DNA from 3 places in the Bacillus sp. 11C genome. Region 2 is predicted to be linked to each of the others. Evidence: predicted binding sites of a transcription regulator. Region 2 holds the regulator's gene; each other region holds the start of a gene.

Region 1 (6,282 bases), on a different contig from region 2:
CGCCCATCCGCCCGAAAAACGCGATGATTTCACTGCTTTCTATAAATGTAAGGTCAATAATCCCCGCTTTCGGAGCGTGGGGTCCAAGCAGCATGCCCAGCACAATCAGAAACGGAATAATCGAAAATTTAATTTTATTGGCGATCACACTGGCAAGCGCCACAAGCACAAGCGCAGTCCCGACTTCAAATACAAGATGATCCATCGGCCGATTACACGCCCTCTCCAGAAAGAAAATCGTGAATCAGTTTCTTCAGATGCTTTCTTTCACCTGAGAGGACAAGTGTGTCATTTTCTTCAATAACCGAGTCTGCCCCAGGGTTTAAAAGTTTTTCCCGGCTGTGCTTGATGATGGCGATCACAGTGACATCGCAGTTCTGGCGGACATCAAGCTCCCCGAGTGTTCGCCCGATCGACTTGGCGCCTTTTTCAACCTTAAACCATTCAATAATGAGATCGCTGAAGGCCATTTCGATCGACTCCAGTGCTTGTGGTTTATAGACCATGCCACCGAGAATAGCCGCAATTTGCCTTGCTTCGGAATCATCCAATGAGATATTGGAAAGAAGCTCATCCGGGTCCCGGTCATGAAACCGGTAAATTTCTCTTCTTCCGTCATCATGAATGATAATGGTCATCTTTTCGTGACTTCTCGTTTCGATTTCAAATTTTTTGCCGATGCCCGGCAGATCGTTTTCTTTAATATTCAATGAAAATCCCTCCGAATGTAGTGTTGGCTAATGGGGTGAGTTACAAACAAGAACATTTATATTCGGAGGTAATTAGACTGGTATTTGACAGGGACGGCGCAAACCTTTTCCAGCCTGTTTATCAGCGGTTCGTCAAGGGGTTTGACAGACAGCTGCCTGACAGACAGCGCCAGCGGACTGTATTCTTTGATTAGCTCTGCGATGTACAGGCTGCCCGGCGACGGCGTTTTGGCCGACTGTGTTTCCTGCGGATATGAGGACATAGGCACATAGCTGTCAGTGGTTTCTTCAAGCTGGGAAGGCAGAACGACGTCCGAAGGGGGAAAGTACACCACAAATAAACTTAACAGTAAACTGACAAGCAATTTATCCATGCTTCCTCTCCTCCTTTCGAATAGCCCTCTTTCACTATATAAAACTTTATGTTTCCACTCAAACAATATGCATTTTTCAGTATCTATTGATCTTGAAAAATAAAGAGGTTTATTGGAGGATGGCGGGGAATGTATAGGAGAAAGAAAAAAGGAAACGCATACATGGAGGTGCTTCACATGGAGTTTATTCAATATGAATCGAATGGAACCGTTGCGGAGATTATCTTGAATCGTCCTGAAGCCCATCACGCCCTGAATGAACAGATGCTGTCTGAACTGAAGGAGGCGGTTGAAAAGGCAGCTGCAAGCGAGGCGCTCATCGTTCTCCTGAGAGGAACCGGGAAAGGCTTTTCAGCCGGCGGAGATATTCGGATGATGACATCAGAGCATGACCCTGATCAATTTAAGCGGCTGATGGATACGATTGAGGCTGTCACTCTGTCATTATATCAGATGAAGAAAGTGACAATTACAGCTATTCACGGCGCTGCTGCGGGACTGGGTCTGAGTTTAGCGCTTTGCGCTGACATTGTGCTCGCGGAAAAAAATGCCGTTCTCGCGATGAATTTTATTGGCATTGGGCTTGTTCCGGACGGCGGAGGGCATTATTTGCTGAAGAAAAGAATTGGGGAAGCGAAGGCGAAAAAGCTCATTTGGAGCGGGAAAAAACTTTCCGCCGCGGAAGGCACCGATATGGGCCTCCTTGACGGGACATTTGCCGGAGACCCTGCGGAAGGCGCAAGACCCTTTATTGAAACCCTTTTGGCCTCGCCTCTTTTGGCGATGATCGAAACAAAAGCCATCTTTCAAAGCCTCCAGCTTGAAGAACTGCAAAAGGTGCTTGCACTTGAACGCAGCGCCCAAGAGAAAATGAGAAGGACCAAGGATCACCAGGAAGGAATCCGTGCCTTTTTGGAAAAACGAGAGCCGAAGTTTCAAGCGTAACAGATCAGCCGGAAAGCTGATCATCTATGAAACAAAATCAGCTTTCCGGCTGCATTGACTACACGATGGGTGTGACTGTGCAGCTCTTTTTCTTTTAATAGGGCTTCACCACGCATTTTAGCCGTTTCTTCATTTTCTGCCTCAAATCGCTCGTTAACCAGTGTTTCCCCCGAAGGATCAAAAGCTGTAAGGAAATAATCAGCCATCAGGTTTCCCCTCCATTTTCAAGGTTTATCAGTCTTTCTTCATTTATATTTATATTCTAAAAAAGAATTCAAAATCCTTTATTAAGTTTGATCCAAAATTAGTATATAATGGGTCAGGAAAGGAGGAGATTTGGTGCTTAAGATTGATCACGTAACGAAGACATTTGGAGATTATAAAGCTGTTGACGGATTGGACTTAGACATTCCGGAGCAGCAAATGTTCGGTCTTTTAGGCGCAAACGGAGCGGGAAAAACGACGACGTTTCGCATGATCCTTGGTTTATTAAGCATTACGGAGGGCTCAATCAGCTGGAAAGGCCGTCCTGTGAATTACAATATCAGCAACAAAATCGGTTATTTGCCGGAAGAGCGGGGCCTTTATCCGAAAATGAAGGTGAAAGATCAGCTTGTCTATCTTGCCAGATTAAAAGGGATGGAGAAGCAGGAGGCTGTAAAAGAGCTCGGCACATGGCTTGAACGCTTCAATATAACAGATTACGAGAATAAGAAGGTGGAAGAGCTTTCGAAGGGAAACCAGCAGAAAATCCAATTCATTTCGGCTGTTTTGCATAAGCCGGAGCTGCTGATCCTTGATGAACCGTTCAGCGGTCTGGACCCTGTCAATGTTGAGCTGTTAAAAGAGTCTGTGATTTCTCTTAAAAACAGCGGTGTTTCTATTTTATTTTCCAGCCACCGGATGGAGCATGTGGAGGAGCTTTGTGAGCACCTGTGCATATTACAGAAAGGAAAGCCGGTTGTGCAAGGAAGGCTGAAGGAGATCAAGCGTTCCTTCGGCAAGAAAAATGTCACGATCCACTCCGATGACGATCTGCGTTTTTTGCAGTCTCATGAAGGCATTCTCAAATGGAAGGAAACGGCTGGCGGCGTCAAGCTGCAGATCGCTAATGAAGATATTTCTCAAGAGATCTTTGCCATGCTCCAAGGGAAAGGGTTTATTAGAAAGTTTGAGCTTGAAGAGCCGTCACTGCACGATATTTTTATAGAAAAGGTGGGTGCCGTCTATGAATAAATTTTGGCTCATGCTTTCTCATACATATAAAAATAAAATAATGGCAAAATCCTTTATTATCTCGACTGTCATCACGGTACTGCTTGTTTTAGTTGTAACGAATATGGAGTCGATCATTTCTATGTTTCAAGGTGATGATACGAAAGAAAAAATCGCCGTTGTTGATGAAACAAACGAATTATATCCGATTTTCTCGAAGCAGCTGAAAGCGGTGGATACAGACGGCGGTCTAGATGTGAAGCAGTCGAAGCAATCGGAGGATGAGGTCACAAAGCAAGTCAAAGATGAAGCGCTCGATGGCATGCTTATCATCAAACGAGATGAAAAAGGGGCCATTTCAGGAACTTATAAAGCGTTAACGATTTCTGATGATAGCACGTACCATACGCTGCAGCAGGCGCTGACGCAAACCAAAACGGCTGTCGGAACAGCGGATCTCGGTGTCTCGCAGGAAACGATCAGCAGTCTTTATGCGCCCGTTACTGTCGGACAGGAGACGCTGAAAGAGGGGGCGAAGTCTGAGGAAGAGCTTGGCCAGACAGCGGGGCTTGTTTACATTATGCTGTTTGTCATTTATTTCTCAGTCATTATGTATGCCAGTATGATTGCGATGGAGGTCGCAACCGAAAAATCCTCGCGTGTCATGGAAATCCTGATCTCAAGCATGCCGCCGATCCAGCAGATGTTTGCAAAGCTGCTTGGCATCGGGCTCGTCGGAATGACGCAGCTTGCTGTCATCATAGCCGCTGGCTCATTGTCGCTAAAGCTGAACAAAACGAGCGAAACAGCTTCATCTGTCGGAGGATTCCTTAATCTGACCGACGTTTCAGCAGCCACTGTCATCTATGCTGTGATTTTCTTTTTGCTCGGATACTTTTTATACGCGACACTCGCCGCGTTTCTCGGCAGTGTCGTCAGCAGAATAGAGGACGTGCAGCAAACGATCACGCCAATGACACTTTTGGTTGTCGCCGGTTTTATGATCGCGATGTTCGGCTTGAATGCACCTGACGCAGGATTTATTACGGTAACCTCGTTTATTCCGTTTTTTACGCCAATGATTATGTTTTTGCGCGTCGGCATGCTTGATATTCCGTTCTGGCAGGCTGCTGCCGGTATCGGAATCACACTGCTCACCATTGTCATACTGGCTGTCATCGGCGCCAGAATTTACAAAGGCGGTGTGTTGATTTACGGCAATTCAAGCGCGTTCAAAGCGATCAAACAAGCGCTTCGTTTAGCGAAAAACTGATTGAAAAACAGCCTGGGGATCCTCGGGCTGTTTCTTTATTGACAGAACGTGCATTCGCCAGAATTCGGTGCTAAAATAAGGGTACTTCATCCTGGAAAGGAGCAGAATGTTGACGGATCTAACCTTTATTCATGCGGCAGATCTACATCTCGACAGCCCGTTTTACGGGATATCGCATCTGCCGGAACCGATTTTTGCCCGGATCAAAGAAAGTACGTTTGCAAGCGTGAGACATATGATAGATACCGCAGTGAGAGAAAACGTTGATTTCATTTTGCTGGCGGGGGACCTGTTTGATGAAGCCAATCGAAGTTTAAAGGCCCAGCTCTTTTTAAGAAAGCAGTTTGAAAGACTCAGAGAGTGCGGGATTTCAGTTTATGTGATCTTTGGGAACCACGATCATCTTGGCGGGGAGTGGACGCCGATTGAATGGCCTGAGAATGTCCATATTTTTTCGTCCGCTGTACCTGAAGAAAAATCGTTTTATAAGGAAGGCAGGCGCATGGCAAGCATTTACGGCTTCAGTTATCAGGAGAGAGCCGTGACGGAAAACCAAGCCGTCCGCTATCGGAGGTCGACTGACGCGCCGTTTCATATCGGTATGCTTCACGGCACGCTGTCAGGAGCTGAAGGACACGATCCGTATTGCCCGTTTACACATGATGATCTCGTGAAAAGCGGGATGGATTATTGGGCGCTTGGCCATATTCATAAACGCCAGATTCTTTCTGCCGAGCACCCGGCGGTCATCTATCCGGGAAATACGCAAGCTCGCCATATGAAGGAGACGGGAGACAAAGGCTATTATCTTGTTCGTGTGGCCAGCGGAGACATTTCGTATGACTTCCAGAAAGCGCATGATGTCTTGTGGGAAAAAGCGGCAGTTGATGTGACGGAGGTAAAGAATGTGACCGCCCTTTTCCAAATGATTGAGGACGCGTTTTCGAAGCTGCGGATAAAGGGGAGCCCTGTTTGTGTCAGACTCGTGTTGCAAGGGGCCGCACCACAATGGCTGCTGGAGGCGCCGAGAGGCACTTTGGATGAGCTTCTTGAAGCGTTTCAGGAGCAAGAGGCGGAGGAAGAACACTTCATTTGGCCTCTCTCATTGGAGGACGAGACAGAACATGAAACAAACCTTACAAGCCTGGATCCTTTTTTTGGCGGTTTATTTACTGACATTGATCGCGGCGATCTGTCAGATGTGCTGGAGGGGCTTGAGCGACATCCTGTGTATAGAAGGCACGCGGACCGGTTTAGCCAAGAGGAGCTAAAGGAAATAAAAGAGCAGGCACAGATTTTATTGAAAAGACAGCTTAAGGTGCTTGAAACATGAGGCGGTGAAAGCTTTGCGAATTAAATCTTTACATATCTACCAATACGGGAAATTTTCCAATCGGACCTTTCACTTTTCCGCCTCGCCTGTCCAATTAATCTACGGATTAAATGAGGCAGGAAAAACGACGATGATGTCATTTATTGAAAGCATGCTGTTTGGTTTTCCGAAAACGAAAAAATATGAACCGAAAACAGGCGGTGTCTACGGAGGTGTTCTTGAAGCTGAACATCCCGAATATGGGGTGTTGAGGATCGAACGGACGAAAGGGACTGCCGAAAAGCTAAGAGTGTACACAGAAAACGGCGAAGTGAAGCAGGGAGATGTTTTAAAGCAGCTGTTTCAAGGCACGGACAGGGCGCTGTACAAAGCCATTTATTCATTTGATGTATTCGGGCTGCAGGAAATTCACGCCTTTAATCGGGACAAGAT
Region 2 (6,282 bases):
TCTTTTTTCTGTCTACTATGAGGGGATCATATCAAAGAGCAGGTGCGTTTTTTTTTATGTTAGATATGGGAATTGGGATGAAGGCGGTGGTGCCAATACCTTTTCATAAATTCAAAAATGAGAAGAACAGCGCCCGGGCTAATGGTATATAATATTGTGAATTTAACAAAAATTTAACAAGGAGGACGAGAGAATTCGTGCTAAAGCCTCAAAGAAACCGACATCCTGTTGATTTGGACTTAGAGGCGGAGTAGATGAAACCGGCCAAAGTATCCCTGCTCCGCCGTTTGCTCCATTCCTTGAAGCATGTTGATTGTAACATAGCCAAACGTTTCCCATCAACTCTTAAAATTGTAAAATTATTGATTGTTTTTGTGATGTTCATTCCGATTTCTTCAATTTACGCGGAAGATGTCTATCAGAATTTTGAGGAATTAAAAAACAATGAAAAGCCTTCAGATTACCGTATTGTTACGAAAGAAACCGGCAGTCCTGTCCTTATTTTAGCCATTCACGGAGGAGGTATTGAAGGCGGGACAAGTGAAGTAGCGAGAGAGCTAAACAAAGAGTCTTCGATGTATTTATTTGAAGGCTTAAAATCGTCAGGAAACTCTGTGCTGCATATTACGAGTACGCATTTTGATGAGCCCCGGGCCTTGAGGATGACGGGAAGTCATGAATATGTCATTTCATTGCACGGGTATGCAGAAGAAGATCAGCAGATCGAAGTCGGCGGTACAGATCGCATAAGAGCGGCAGATTTAGTTGAAGAACTGCAAAATGCCGGTTTTCCTGCTGTCTTGCTCAGTACAGACCATCCGCATGCAGGCGTTAGTCCGAATAACATTGCAAATAAATCAAAAACAGGTTTGAGTATCCAGATAGAAATGAGCACAGGTTTTAGAAAATCTTTGTTTGGCGTATTTTCTTTAAAAAGCAGATCTGTTACTCAAAATGAGAGGTTTTATGATTTTACCGAAGTGATGTCCCGTTTTCTGAAAAGTAACTACTGAAAAATAGGAGGCCATAAGCCGGCCTCCTATTCCTCATGCTTCTCAATAGTAACGTCAGGAAGCAATTCGTCTGCGGCTTCTGTTTGATATTGAAGGGTGTTATCCCTGGTGGTCAGTTCATTTCGGAAGGTTTCATCCAGCACATTCTTCAGCAAATACCGATGAAAAAAGTATTCAAAAACAGTAAGACAGACAGCGGAAAGAAGAGCGGCTGCAAACGGTGAGAAATCATTTCTTGTTTGGGTTAAAGCAAAGACCCAAATCATAACGAATGAAAGTCCAAAGTCAGCCAATGAAGCTATAATATTGTTTGTTCTCGGAAGGACGAGCATGTCACCGGAAAGGTATGAGACAAAACCTAAGAAAAGTGCAATAAACATCACACTTAGAAAGGATGCGTAGTAGACCCTGTCCAATATTACATATAAAAGGGCGAGAGTGAAAGCAATCTTTGAAGAAAGTGCAATGAGATGTTTCATTTGATCACCTAAGTTGTTATTTTTAAGGAAAATCCTTTTCTTAATCGTTATCTTTGTTACAGTCATTATTTTAAACAATTCGATTTTGTTTACACTGGTATTTTTTTCTTGTTGCATGAAACCTTCTTGGTGCAAAAACGTACATATGGTTGATCAGCTTTAGAGGGGGAATTTATTGTGGAGATAAAAGGAATCAATCATTTGTTATTTTCTGTTTCCCATTTGGACACATCAATCGATTTTTATCACAAAGTGTTTGATGCCAAGCTGCTGGTAAAAGGAAGAACAACAGCATATTTTGATTTGAATGGCATCTGGCTTGCACTTAATGAAGAGCCTGACATTCCGAGAAATGACATTAAGGCATCATATACTCATATTGCTTTTACTATTGAAGATCGTGAGTTTGAGGAAATATCAGCAAAATTGAAAAGGCTTCATGTCCATATACTGCCTGGAAGAGAACGAAATGAACGCGATCGAAAGTCTATTTATTTTACCGACCCAGACGGCCATAAATTTGAATTTCATACCGGAACCCTTCAAGACAGGCTTCGTTATTATAAACAGGAAAAAACGCATATGAAATTTTATGATTGAAACGGCCTCGAGATATCACAAAGAACATATACATAAATATGAATAAAGGTTAAAGTATGGTAAACGAGGGGGTTTGGTTGAAAATGAAGATACTGGCTTTAACGGCAGTTTTGACGTGTTTTTTTGGCATTGGCAGTACCCATGCGTCAGCATTAGGGTTTGATCACAAAACAGACTTTATTTTAAATGACAGCACAAAGTCGTTTGTTCTGGAAAATATCAGTGATGTTCCGGCAATCGAATATTTTTTAGGCTATCAGTTTACGATCTTGGGAGCCAATAGTTGTTCAGTTGAGCTTAAACTTCAACGGATGGGGCTTACGGGGCAATATTCCACGCTGAGCACGAAACAATTCAGAGGCAGTTGGTTTGATTTTAGTGCTCAGGATAAGGTTTCAATTGATCCATTTCATCGATACCGTATCTTTGCAGAAGAACATTCGGAAAACTGCACAAGTGTTCGAGTAAAAGGGAGTTATGGTATTCAATATTTTCATTTTGATTGAAGCTCACGATGATAAAGGTGAGCTGTTTTTTACATAAAATAGAACTAACTAAACTATGTACTAAATTTTTACATAAATTAATTGCCGCGCTCTCTGCATAAATCTAAACCCGTATCATTCCACGACCTAGAAATGAAACATTTTTAAGCAGGTCACGTCTAATGTTTTAAACAGACAACATTTCGATAAAAGTTTCCTGAAGGAAAAAAAATTTCTTGACTTCAACAATTGTTTGATGGATAATTATGGTGTAAACATGATGTTCTTTTCCTCCTATTCAGGCTCGTACCTAAAATTCAGGGCGAGCCTGCTTTTTTTGATACAATAAACCCCCTCTCCATAAAGGAAGAGGGGGTTATTTCATCATCTGATAGTTCAATAGATTAATGGACGGTTCTGAACACGCCAATTACTTTCCCTAGAATGCTGACATTCTGTAAGATGATAGGTTCCATCGTTGGGTTTTCAGGCTGTAAGCGAATGTGAGTATCCTCTTTATAGAAACGTTTTACCGTAGCTTCATCATCTTCTGTCATCGCAACGACAATTTCCCCGTTGTTTGCTATGTTTTGCTGTTTAACGATGACATAATCCTTATCGAAAATACCAGCGTCAATCATACTGTCTCCCATAATTTCAAGCATAAACACATGCTCGTCCGGGGGAACCATACGGTCAGGAAGCGGAAAATATTCTTCAATATTTTCTATTGCTGTAATAGGAGATCCCGCCGTGACTTTCCCGATGACCGGTACATTAACGACCTGGCTTTGCGGAATGTCTACTTCTTCATCAAGAATTTCTATCGCTCTTGGTTTTGTCGGATCTCGTCTGATCAGCCCTTTTGTTTCCAAGCGGGCCAAGTGGCCGTGGACAGTTGAACTGGACGCAAGCCCGACAGCCTCTCCGATCTCTCTTACGGAAGGCGGATATCCTTTTGATTTAACCTCTGCTTTAATAAAACGGAGGATATCAAGTTGCCTTTTTGATAGCTTCGTCATTTTTCGCACCTCAAAACGTCGATTTTAAGAAGATTATAGCATGATTTTCCTTACAGTACAAACATAGGTTCGAAAAAACAATTGACAGAAACGTTTGTTCGTATATACTGAAATTATAAAAAAGCGAACAAACATTCCTGTTGGAGGTTATGATCATGGGTAAAGAATCTATTATTTTTGTCGGTCTGTTCACAGTGATTTTGAGCGCGGTAATCCTTTTGCTGTCATATACAAGCAGCGGCCAGGAGCTTAATCAGTATGTTAAAATAGAAGTCCAGCAAGGCGATACACTTTGGTCTATAGCCGGCCAGGTAGCAGATAAAAAGAAAATAAACAAAAGTGAATTTATTGAATGGGTGGCTGATAAAAATCATCTTCAGACGTCTGATATCCAGCCGGGAGATGAATTGGTGATTCCATTGAAAAAGAAGCATCAGGATGCATATGAATTGGCAACTGTAAGATAGAGAGGAAAGATAGAAAAAATGAAAGCACTCATTTATGCCCGCGTAAGCACAAATAAAGAACAGCAGGAGACGTCATTAAAGCGGCAGGAGGAGGAGCTTACGGCCATTGCGGCCGAGAACGGCATGGAAGTCGTCAAAGTGATTTCTGAGAAAGCTAGCGGATATGAAATGGATCGGGATGGTGTATTTGGGCTGCTTGATGAGATCAAGAATTCTGGAATTGATGTCATTTTGGTTCAGGATGAAACTAGGCTCGGACGTGGAAATGCAAAAATCGCACTGCTTCATTGCATCTATAGAGAAGGTGTGAAAGTCTATACAACGGCTCACAGAGGTGAACTGGAGTTATCGGAGGCTGACTCGATGGTGCTGGAGATCGTCAGCATTGTTGAAGAGTACCAGCGGAAAATTCACAACTTGAAAATCAAGCGGGGAATGAAACGTGCAGTAAAAAACGGTTTCAAACCGCAAAAAAACCTGAAAAACCAACATGAAAACAGCGGAAAAGAAAGAATAGACGTGCCCATCTCAGAGATCGTCCGCCTAAGAGCGAATAAACTGACGTTCGCAGAAATTGCGGCTACGCTGAGAGGGTTTGGGTATGATGTATCTAAAGCGACCGTCCACCGGCGGTTTCAGGAATACATAGAGAATGACGAGACAGCCGATTGAATCAGTTGTAAAACTCTTTTTGATCTAGTACTATATAGACAAAATGCCATAAAGGAGTTTAACATGATTTCAAACGAAAAAATTGCCAGAATTAATGAACTTGCTGCCAAAGCCAAAGCTGGCGTTATGACAGAAGAAGAAAAAGCAGAACAGCAAAAGCTCCGTCAAGAGTATTTAAAAGGTTTTCGCTCTTCTATGAAAAACACATTAAAAAGTGTGAAAATCATTGATCCGGAAGGCAATGATGTTACACCAGAAAAACTAAAAAAAGAAAAAAGAAATAATAAACTTCACTAATAGAAGAGGAATACGGCAATAACGTATTCCTCTTTTGCATATACTATAGCAACACTTTCATGGGACAAATTTCAACAAGTTTCTCTCAAATTTAAGCTGAAACAGTTGAGAAAAAGTCGTCAGACATTTATGATGTAAGGGTACAACACATAAGGAAGGGGATTTTTATGGATACAATTGAAAAGAAATCAGTTGCTACCATTCGCACACTGTCAATAGACGCTATTGAAAAAGCAAATTCTGGTCACCCAGGGATGCCAATGGGGGCAGCTCCAATGGCATACACGCTGTGGACAAAATTTATGAACGTAAGTCCGGCAAACCCTGGCTGGTTTAACCGTGACCGTTTTGTTTTATCTGCTGGACACGGATCAGCACTTTTATACAGCATGCTTCATTTAAGCGGGTTTGATCTTAGCATCGAAGATCTTAAGGGATTCCGCCAGTGGGGCAGCAAAACACCTGGACATCCGGAATTCGGACATACTGCCGGTGTTGATGCGACAACAGGACCGCTTGGCCAAGGAATTGCCATGGCTGTCGGAATGGCTATCGCTGAACGCCATTTAGCGGAAACTTACAACCGCGATTCATTTAACGTAGTTGATCATTATACATACAGTATTTGCGGTGATGGTGATTTAATGGAAGGCATCTCTTCTGAAGCCGCTTCACTAGCAGGCCATCTTCAGCTTGGCCGTCTGATCGTATTATACGATTCTAATGACATCTCTCTCGATGGAGATCTCGACCGTTCGTTCTCTGAAAACGCAAAACAGCGTTTTGAAGCAATGAATTGGGAAGTTCTTTATGTTGAAGATGGAAACAACATCGAAGAATTAACAGCGGCTATCGAAAAAGCACGCCAAAATGAAAAGAAACCTACATTAATTGAAGTGAAAACAACAATTGGATTTGGTTCGCCTAACCGTGCCGGCACATCGGGTGTTCACGGTGCGCCGCTTGGTAAAGAGGAAAGCAAATTAACAAAAGAAGCTTACGCGTGGACATATGAAGAAGATTTTTACGTTCCTTCAGAAGTTTATGAGCATTTCGCTAAAGCGGTTAAAGAATCAGGCGAGAAAAAGGAACAGGAATGGAATGCCCAATTCGCTAAATATAAAGAAGTTTATCCTGAACTCGCGGAACAGCTTGAGCTGGGAATCAAAGGAGAGCTTCCAAAGGACTGGGATCAAGAGGTTCCTGTTTATGAAAAAGGAAGCAGCCTGGCATCCCGTGCATCTTCC
Region 3 (6,282 bases), on a different contig from region 2:
CTGTGATAATTTTTTTCCGTCAGGCCTTTTCCATGTGCGGCATTTTCACCATTAATAATAGTAAAGTGAGGCTTATATTTTGATTTTAGCTTTGGTACATATTCTTTGACCATGTCACGGCCCGGTGAACCGACAACATCTCCGATAAATAAAATTCTCATTTTGTAAAAATCCTTCCTATTCTTCAAAATTCTTTGGCCGTCAAAAAAATAAAGTGATGCTTAGCGCATCACTTTATTTTGCATACTCAACGGCTCGGGTTTCTCTGATTACTGTCACTTTAATATGACCTGGATAATCGAGCTCGTCCTCAATTCGCTTACGGATATCTCGCGCCAGTCGATGAGCTTCAAGATCATTAATTGAATCCGGCTTCACCATAATACGCACTTCGCGGCCAGCCTGAATGGCAAATGATTTTTCAACACCTTCGTAGGACTCAGAAATTTCTTCGAGCTTTTCAAGTCTTCGAATATAATTCTCGAGCGTCTCACTTCTTGCGCCAGGTCTTGCAGCGGAAAGCGCATCTGCTGCCGCTACCAGCACAGCGATAATGGAAGTCGGCTCTTCATCCCCGTGGTGTGATGCAATACTGTTAATCACGACTGGGTGCTCTTTATATTTAGTCGCAAGCTCAACTCCGATTTCAACGTGGCTTCCTTCTACTTCGTGGTCAATTGCTTTTCCGATGTCGTGAAGTAGGCCTGCACGTTTAGCAAGCTTTGCGTCTTCTCCAAGCTCCGATGCCATTAGACCGGCCAAGAATGCGACTTCCATGGAATGCTTAAGCACATTTTGACCATAGCTTGTACGGAACTTTAAGCGGCCGAGAATCTTGATGAGATCTGGGTGGAGGCCATGAACGCCAACCTCAAATGTCGTTTGCTCACCCATCTCACGAATATAGTCATCGACCTCGCGGCGAGATTTTTCTACCATTTCTTCAATACGTGCCGGATGAATACGGCCATCCTGAACGAGTTTATCAAGAGCAATCCTTGCTGTCTCACGTCTGATCGGATCAAATCCGGAAAGAATGACAGCTTCAGGTGTATCATCAATAATCAGGTCAATTCCTGTCAGCGTTTCAAGCGTACGAATGTTACGCCCTTCCCGTCCGATGATACGTCCTTTCATCTCATCATTTGGAAGATTAACAACTGATACCGTTGTTTCAGCAACGTGGTCCGCTGCGCAGCGCTGTAAGGCGAGTGAAAGAATGTTTTTCGCTTTCTTATCCGCCTCTTCTTTCGCGCGGTTTTCAGTTTCTTTTGTCATGATGGCGATGTCATGTGAAAGCTCGTTTTCAACCCGTTCAAGAATGATTTGTTTTGCCTCATCACGAGTCAGACTCGAAATTCGTTCCAACTCTGACTGCTGCATACGAATCATCTCATCCACTTTGCTTTCCATCTCTTCAATATGTTGTTGTCGTTCATTCAGAGAATGATCTTTCTTCTCCAACATCGCTTCCCGTTTATCAATTCCCTCATGTTTGCGATCAAGGTTTTCCTCCTTTTGGAGTAAACGGTTTTCTTGTTTTTGAAGCTCATTTCGTCTTTCACGAACTTCCTGTTCAGCATCTATTCGAAGTTTGTGGATTTCATCCTTTGCTTCAAGCAGAGCTTCTTTTTTCAGTGCTTCAGCATCACGCTTTGCATCTTCAAGAATTTGCTCGGCTGCACCGCGTGCGCCCGCAATTTTCGCTTCGGCAATGGTTTTACGAACAAAGTAGCCAACAACTAAACCGAGTAGAATCAGCAAAATGGAGATGAGAACCATCATAATTGGGGTCATACTTTCACCTCCTCTTGCTATGAACTTGGTTGTTGCTTAAATAAGTGTCGGCATGTACATTGTCTAGTTTTCTCAACATACAGAACCTTCACAGGGAATGAGTATTTTCATCGCCCTTGTCAAGTTTAAATGGTTTAACAATCATGTTAAAAAAACAAATGTTACAACTTCATTGTAAATGTGTCGGAAATACTTGTCAAGCTTGCCATCTTAACGTTTGCAGACCAGTTGCCTTTTTGGTGCTGCGTGCAATCCTTCCCAAAAAAAGATCATGAATCACTCTTGATTCAGAAGCTGGTATATTTTATTGTTCACTTGGCCCAGTTTAGCGTTATTTTGAATGTTCGACAACAAAATAACAATGGTTTGCCCAGATTTGCTAAAACTGTTCAAGATGTTGAAGCCCGGCATGACACCATGGTTTGAATAGCTCCCGGGAGCAATATAAAATCCCATACCGTATGTGGAGCTGCTCCCCGGCGTAAACATCTTTTCATAGCTTTTTTGCGAATACAGTTTTCCGTCTATCAACGCTCGGTCAAATTTGTACATATCTACAGCGCTCATATAGATATCACCGGCTCCATACAGCTGGGATAAATCGGGCATATATGGTGTAATTGACCTTCTGGCCTTCAGCTTATAACCGACAGCCGGATAAGGTTCTTTATGATATGTTTTGTAAAAGCCCGCATGCGTCATCCCCGCCGGTTTAAAAATATGATTCGTTATGTATTGTTCATAGGACTCACCGCTTGCTTCAGCAACAATATAAGCGAGAACAGAATAGTTGGAATCCTGATAGTCCCATACGCCCGGCTGACGTTTGATTCCCTGACGTTCTATGTCTTTTATTAAATCGTCCGGAGTGATTGCCCCGTTACCCTCAATATGTCCGTTTATTCCCGATGTATGTGTGAGCAGATTCTTCAAAGTAATCGTTTGTCCGTTAGGGAATTGAGGTAAATACGTGCTTACCGGATCACTTGTCTGAAGTTTCCCCTTTTCCTCAAGCTGCAAAATAGCGGTTGCAATCAGCGCTTTTTGTGACGAACCGACATAAAAAGATGTCAAAGGATTATTGTAAATGTGATGTTTACGGTCTGCATAACCAAAACCTTTATGAGTTACGATTTCTCCATTTCTGACAATCATGGCTGTTCCGCTGAAACCGATCTCATTTAAATAATTGCTGATTTTTTGATTGCGGTCCACTGTTTTGATTTGTTCCTCTGTTTTTTTGGCGGTTTTCTTTTTAGCCTCTTTTTTCTGACCGGTATCTGAAACTGCTGCAGTTTCTTGAGATGGCTCGTTCTCTTCACTATCTCGATGAAGCGCATTCCAAATCGAAAAGCAAATCATCGCCGCTAAAAAACCAAGCAAAAGTTTGCCTCTTTTATTTAGTTTTTTCCGTCTGCGTTTCGCAGTTCTTCTGCTGGTTGGGCTTGTCATTTATTTTTTCCTCCCAAAATAAATAAATCCATTTTGCACACGTTTTGTTAGACGAATGAGTCACTGAAAAAGTTGTCAAAAAAAGCAATATTTTTATCATTTTTTACAAAAATAAAAAGGCTGAGTTTTTCACCCAGCCTTTTGTATCATTTCAAACTGATTTTATTTTTATTCTTTAAATTCTAATTCTTCTTGTGCCTCTTCAGCTTGCTGCACTGCTCCGTTATTATCCAAGCCATAATGTTCGCGAATTTGCTCCTGGATCATTAGCATGATATCTTTATTTTCTTTCAAGAATTGTTTTGCATTTTCACGGCCTTGTCCAAGACGCTCTTCTTCATAAGAGTACCATGAACCGCTTTTTTGCACGATATCAAGTTCAGTTCCAAGATCAATGATTTCGCCTTCTTTTGAAATGCCTTCTCCGTACATAATATCAACTTCGGCTGTACGGAACGGCGGTGCCACCTTGTTTTTCACGACTTTGATTTTCGTTTTGTTCCCCATTACGTCGTTGCCTTGTTTCAGCTGTTCAGCACGGCGCACTTCTAGACGTACGGAAGAGTAGAACTTCAGCGCACGGCCGCCGGGAGTTGTTTCCGGGTTCCCGAACATAACACCGACTTTTTCACGAATTTGGTTAATGAAAATCGCGATTGTCTTCGATTTGTTAATGGCTCCTGAAAGCTTACGAAGCGCTTGAGACATTAAGCGTGCTTGTAAACCAACATGCGAATCTCCCATGTCGCCTTCAATTTCCGCTTTCGGAACGAGAGCCGCCACAGAGTCGACAACAACAATGTCAACTGCACCGCTTCGAACCAACGCTTCCGCAATTTCAAGCGCCTGCTCGCCTGTGTCAGGCTGAGACAGTAAAAGCTCTTCGATGTTGACACCGAGCTTTTGCGCGTATACCGGGTCTAACGCATGCTCTGCATCGATAAACGCGGCTTGTCCGCCCTGCTGCTGAACCTCAGCAATCGCATGAAGCGCCACAGTTGTTTTACCCGAGCTTTCAGGACCGTATACTTCAATAATCCGTCCGCGCGGATATCCGCCAATTCCTAGTGCCGTATCAAGAGTGAGGGAGCCGCTTGGGACAGTAGAAATTCTTGTATCTGTCTTTTCTCCCAGTTTCATAATGGAACCTTTGCCGAACTGTTTTTCTATTTGTTTAAGAGCCATATCTAAGGCTGCCTGACGATCACTCATTCTATTTTTTCCTCCTTTATGTTACCACTACATATACTATACCCTGTTTGAAGGGATTTGCCAAGAAAAAAGCGAACGCATATTCGGATTTTTTCTTGGCGTGATTTCTATCAAAATACCATAATGGATCAGAGAAATCATGTTTTCTTAGGAGGATAATGTGCTGAAAATATTATTTTTGTTCTAAAAGCTTCAAGATTAAATGGCAGCCGTATTTGGCGCCGCGTTTTCTGATTCCCGTTCTGGAACCCGCAAAGTGAAACTCGTGAACCTCTTCTTTTCCATTTGCTGAAATGCCGATAAACACATGTCCAGGCTCATGCCCTTCTTGCGTATCAGGACCTGCTACACCGGTAAAGCTGATGCCGATATCGCTGCCAGTGAGCTTTTGAACACCCTTTGCCAGCTCTGATGCGCACTCCTTGCTGACCGCCCCAAAACAGTCTAAAGTGTCATTCTTGACGCCAAGCACATGCTGCTTCACGTCGTTTGAATAGCAAACAACGCCGCCGGTAAATAGTGTTGAAGCACCGCTAAGATCCGTCAGCCATTCAGAAAACAGCCCGCCGGTAAAGCTTTCTGCGGCGGCAATCGTAATGCCTTTTTCCTTACATGCTTTAGAAAGCTCTTTTACAAGGGAAGTATCATCGTAGCCATAGAAAAATTCCCCGACACGTTCTAAGATAACAGCCTCTGTTTCTTTTAACAGACGCTCCGTTTCCTTTTCGTCAGCATGTTTGGCTGTCAGACGCAGCGTTACCTCTCCGTCAGCCGCCAAAGGAGCGATTGTCGGGTTCGTTTGCGCATCAATAATATCTTCCAAGTCAGCTTCAAGCTGAGATTCGCCGATACCGAAAAAGCGAAGAACGGTTGATACAATTTTTTCATTTGAGCCCATCTTTTTCAGCAGAAGAGGTTTTGCCTCGTTTTCAAACATGGGACGCAATTCGCTTGGCGGCCCAGGAAGAAGCATATAAAAGCGCGAATCGTGCTCTGTGAGCATTCCCGGCGCCATTCCGAAGTGATTCGCCAGTACGTCAGATCCTTCGATCACAAGCGCCTGTTTTCGGTTATTAGGTGACATCGTTCGTTTTGTCCGTTTGAAATAATCCTCAATGGATTGGAACGCTTCATCATTTAATACGAGCGGACGGCCCAGTACATTTGCAATCGTTTCTTTCGTCAGATCATCTTTTGTCGGTCCGAGACCTCCTGAAAAAACAATGAAGTCAGATCGTTCTTCAGCAGTACGGATGACCTGCTTCAGCCGCTCCGGATTATCTCCGACTGCTGTATGATAAAATACGTTCACTCCGATTTCAGCGAGCTGTTTGCTGATAAATTGAGCATTTGTATTGGCGATTTGGCCAAGCAGCAGCTCAGAACCGACTGCAATAATTTCTGCTTTTTTTGGAAATTCCATGACGTAAGTCCTTCTTTCTTAATTAGATGTTTTCAGCGCTTCCCAATTTTTGGAGAAGTATTCCCAGCCTGAAACGACAGTAAAGAAGACGGCTACCCACAGCGCCAAGTCAGCAAACGGGAATGACACAAGTTCAAACGGAAGATTATGAAGAAGCAATGCGGAAACCGCAATGATTTGTGCCCAGGTTTTAATTTTACCAAGCATATTAGCTGCTACGACTTCTCCAGTTCCGGCTAAGACAAGCCTTAAACCTGTCACGGCAAACTCCCGGCTGATAATCACAATGACCATCCAAGCTGGAGCAAGATCAAATTGAACAAGGATAATTAACGCTGCGGATACAAGCAGTTTGTCCGCAAGCGGATCAAGAAATTTCCCGAAGTTTGTCACGAGAT

Evidence for each region. Region 2 encodes LexA, which represses DNA repair genes until DNA is damaged. Its sites were predicted from a motif close to CGAACATATGTTCG; they were not measured.
Region 1: ACY3LV_RS15125 (DNA repair exonuclease) is a predicted target of LexA. The motif match lies at 4,561-4,574, and genes of this name have one in related genera.
Region 3: recA (recombinase RecA) is a predicted target of LexA. The motif match lies at 4,534-4,547, and genes of this name have one in related genera.

What each region holds. Positions count from the first base shown of each region.
Region 1 covers NZ_JBUPVZ010000011.1:1,221-7,502, forward strand. Annotated here, with positions in the region: gene khtU (K(+)/H(+) antiporter subunit KhtU) at 1-205, opposite strand, end outside; gene khtT (K(+)/H(+) antiporter subunit KhtT) at 213-710, opposite strand; gene ACY3LV_RS15100 (hypothetical protein) at 767-1,084, opposite strand; gene ACY3LV_RS15105 (enoyl-CoA hydratase) at 1,262-2,029, shown strand; gene ACY3LV_RS15110 (YhzD family protein) at 2,050-2,235, opposite strand; gene ACY3LV_RS15115 (ABC transporter ATP-binding protein) at 2,369-3,265, shown strand; gene ACY3LV_RS15120 (ABC transporter permease) at 3,258-4,517, shown strand; gene ACY3LV_RS15125 (DNA repair exonuclease) at 4,624-5,850, shown strand; gene ACY3LV_RS15130 (ATP-binding protein) at 5,855-6,282, shown strand, end outside.
Region 2 covers NZ_JBUPVZ010000014.1:99,145-105,426, reverse strand. Annotated here, with positions in the region: gene ACY3LV_RS17350 (poly-gamma-glutamate hydrolase family protein) at 255-1,013, shown strand; gene ACY3LV_RS17345 (YndM family protein) at 1,040-1,492, opposite strand; gene fosM (FosM family fosfomycin resistance protein) at 1,670-2,092, shown strand; gene ACY3LV_RS17335 (hypothetical protein) at 2,176-2,598, shown strand; gene lexA (transcriptional repressor LexA) at 2,982-3,599, opposite strand; gene yneA (cell division suppressor protein YneA) at 3,749-4,066, shown strand; gene ACY3LV_RS17320 (YneB family resolvase-like protein) at 4,085-4,738, shown strand; gene ACY3LV_RS17315 (DUF896 domain-containing protein) at 4,802-5,035, shown strand; gene tkt (transketolase) at 5,203-6,282, shown strand, end outside.
Region 3 covers NZ_JBUPVZ010000004.1:150,288-156,569, forward strand. Annotated here, with positions in the region: gene ymdB (2',3'-cyclic-nucleotide 2'-phosphodiesterase) at 1-161, opposite strand, end outside; gene rny (ribonuclease Y) at 235-1,797, opposite strand; gene ACY3LV_RS07725 (serine hydrolase domain-containing protein) at 2,074-3,249, opposite strand; gene recA (recombinase RecA) at 3,418-4,461, opposite strand; gene ACY3LV_RS07735 (competence/damage-inducible protein A) at 4,634-5,884, opposite strand; gene pgsA (CDP-diacylglycerol--glycerol-3-phosphate 3-phosphatidyltransferase) at 5,903-6,282, opposite strand, start outside.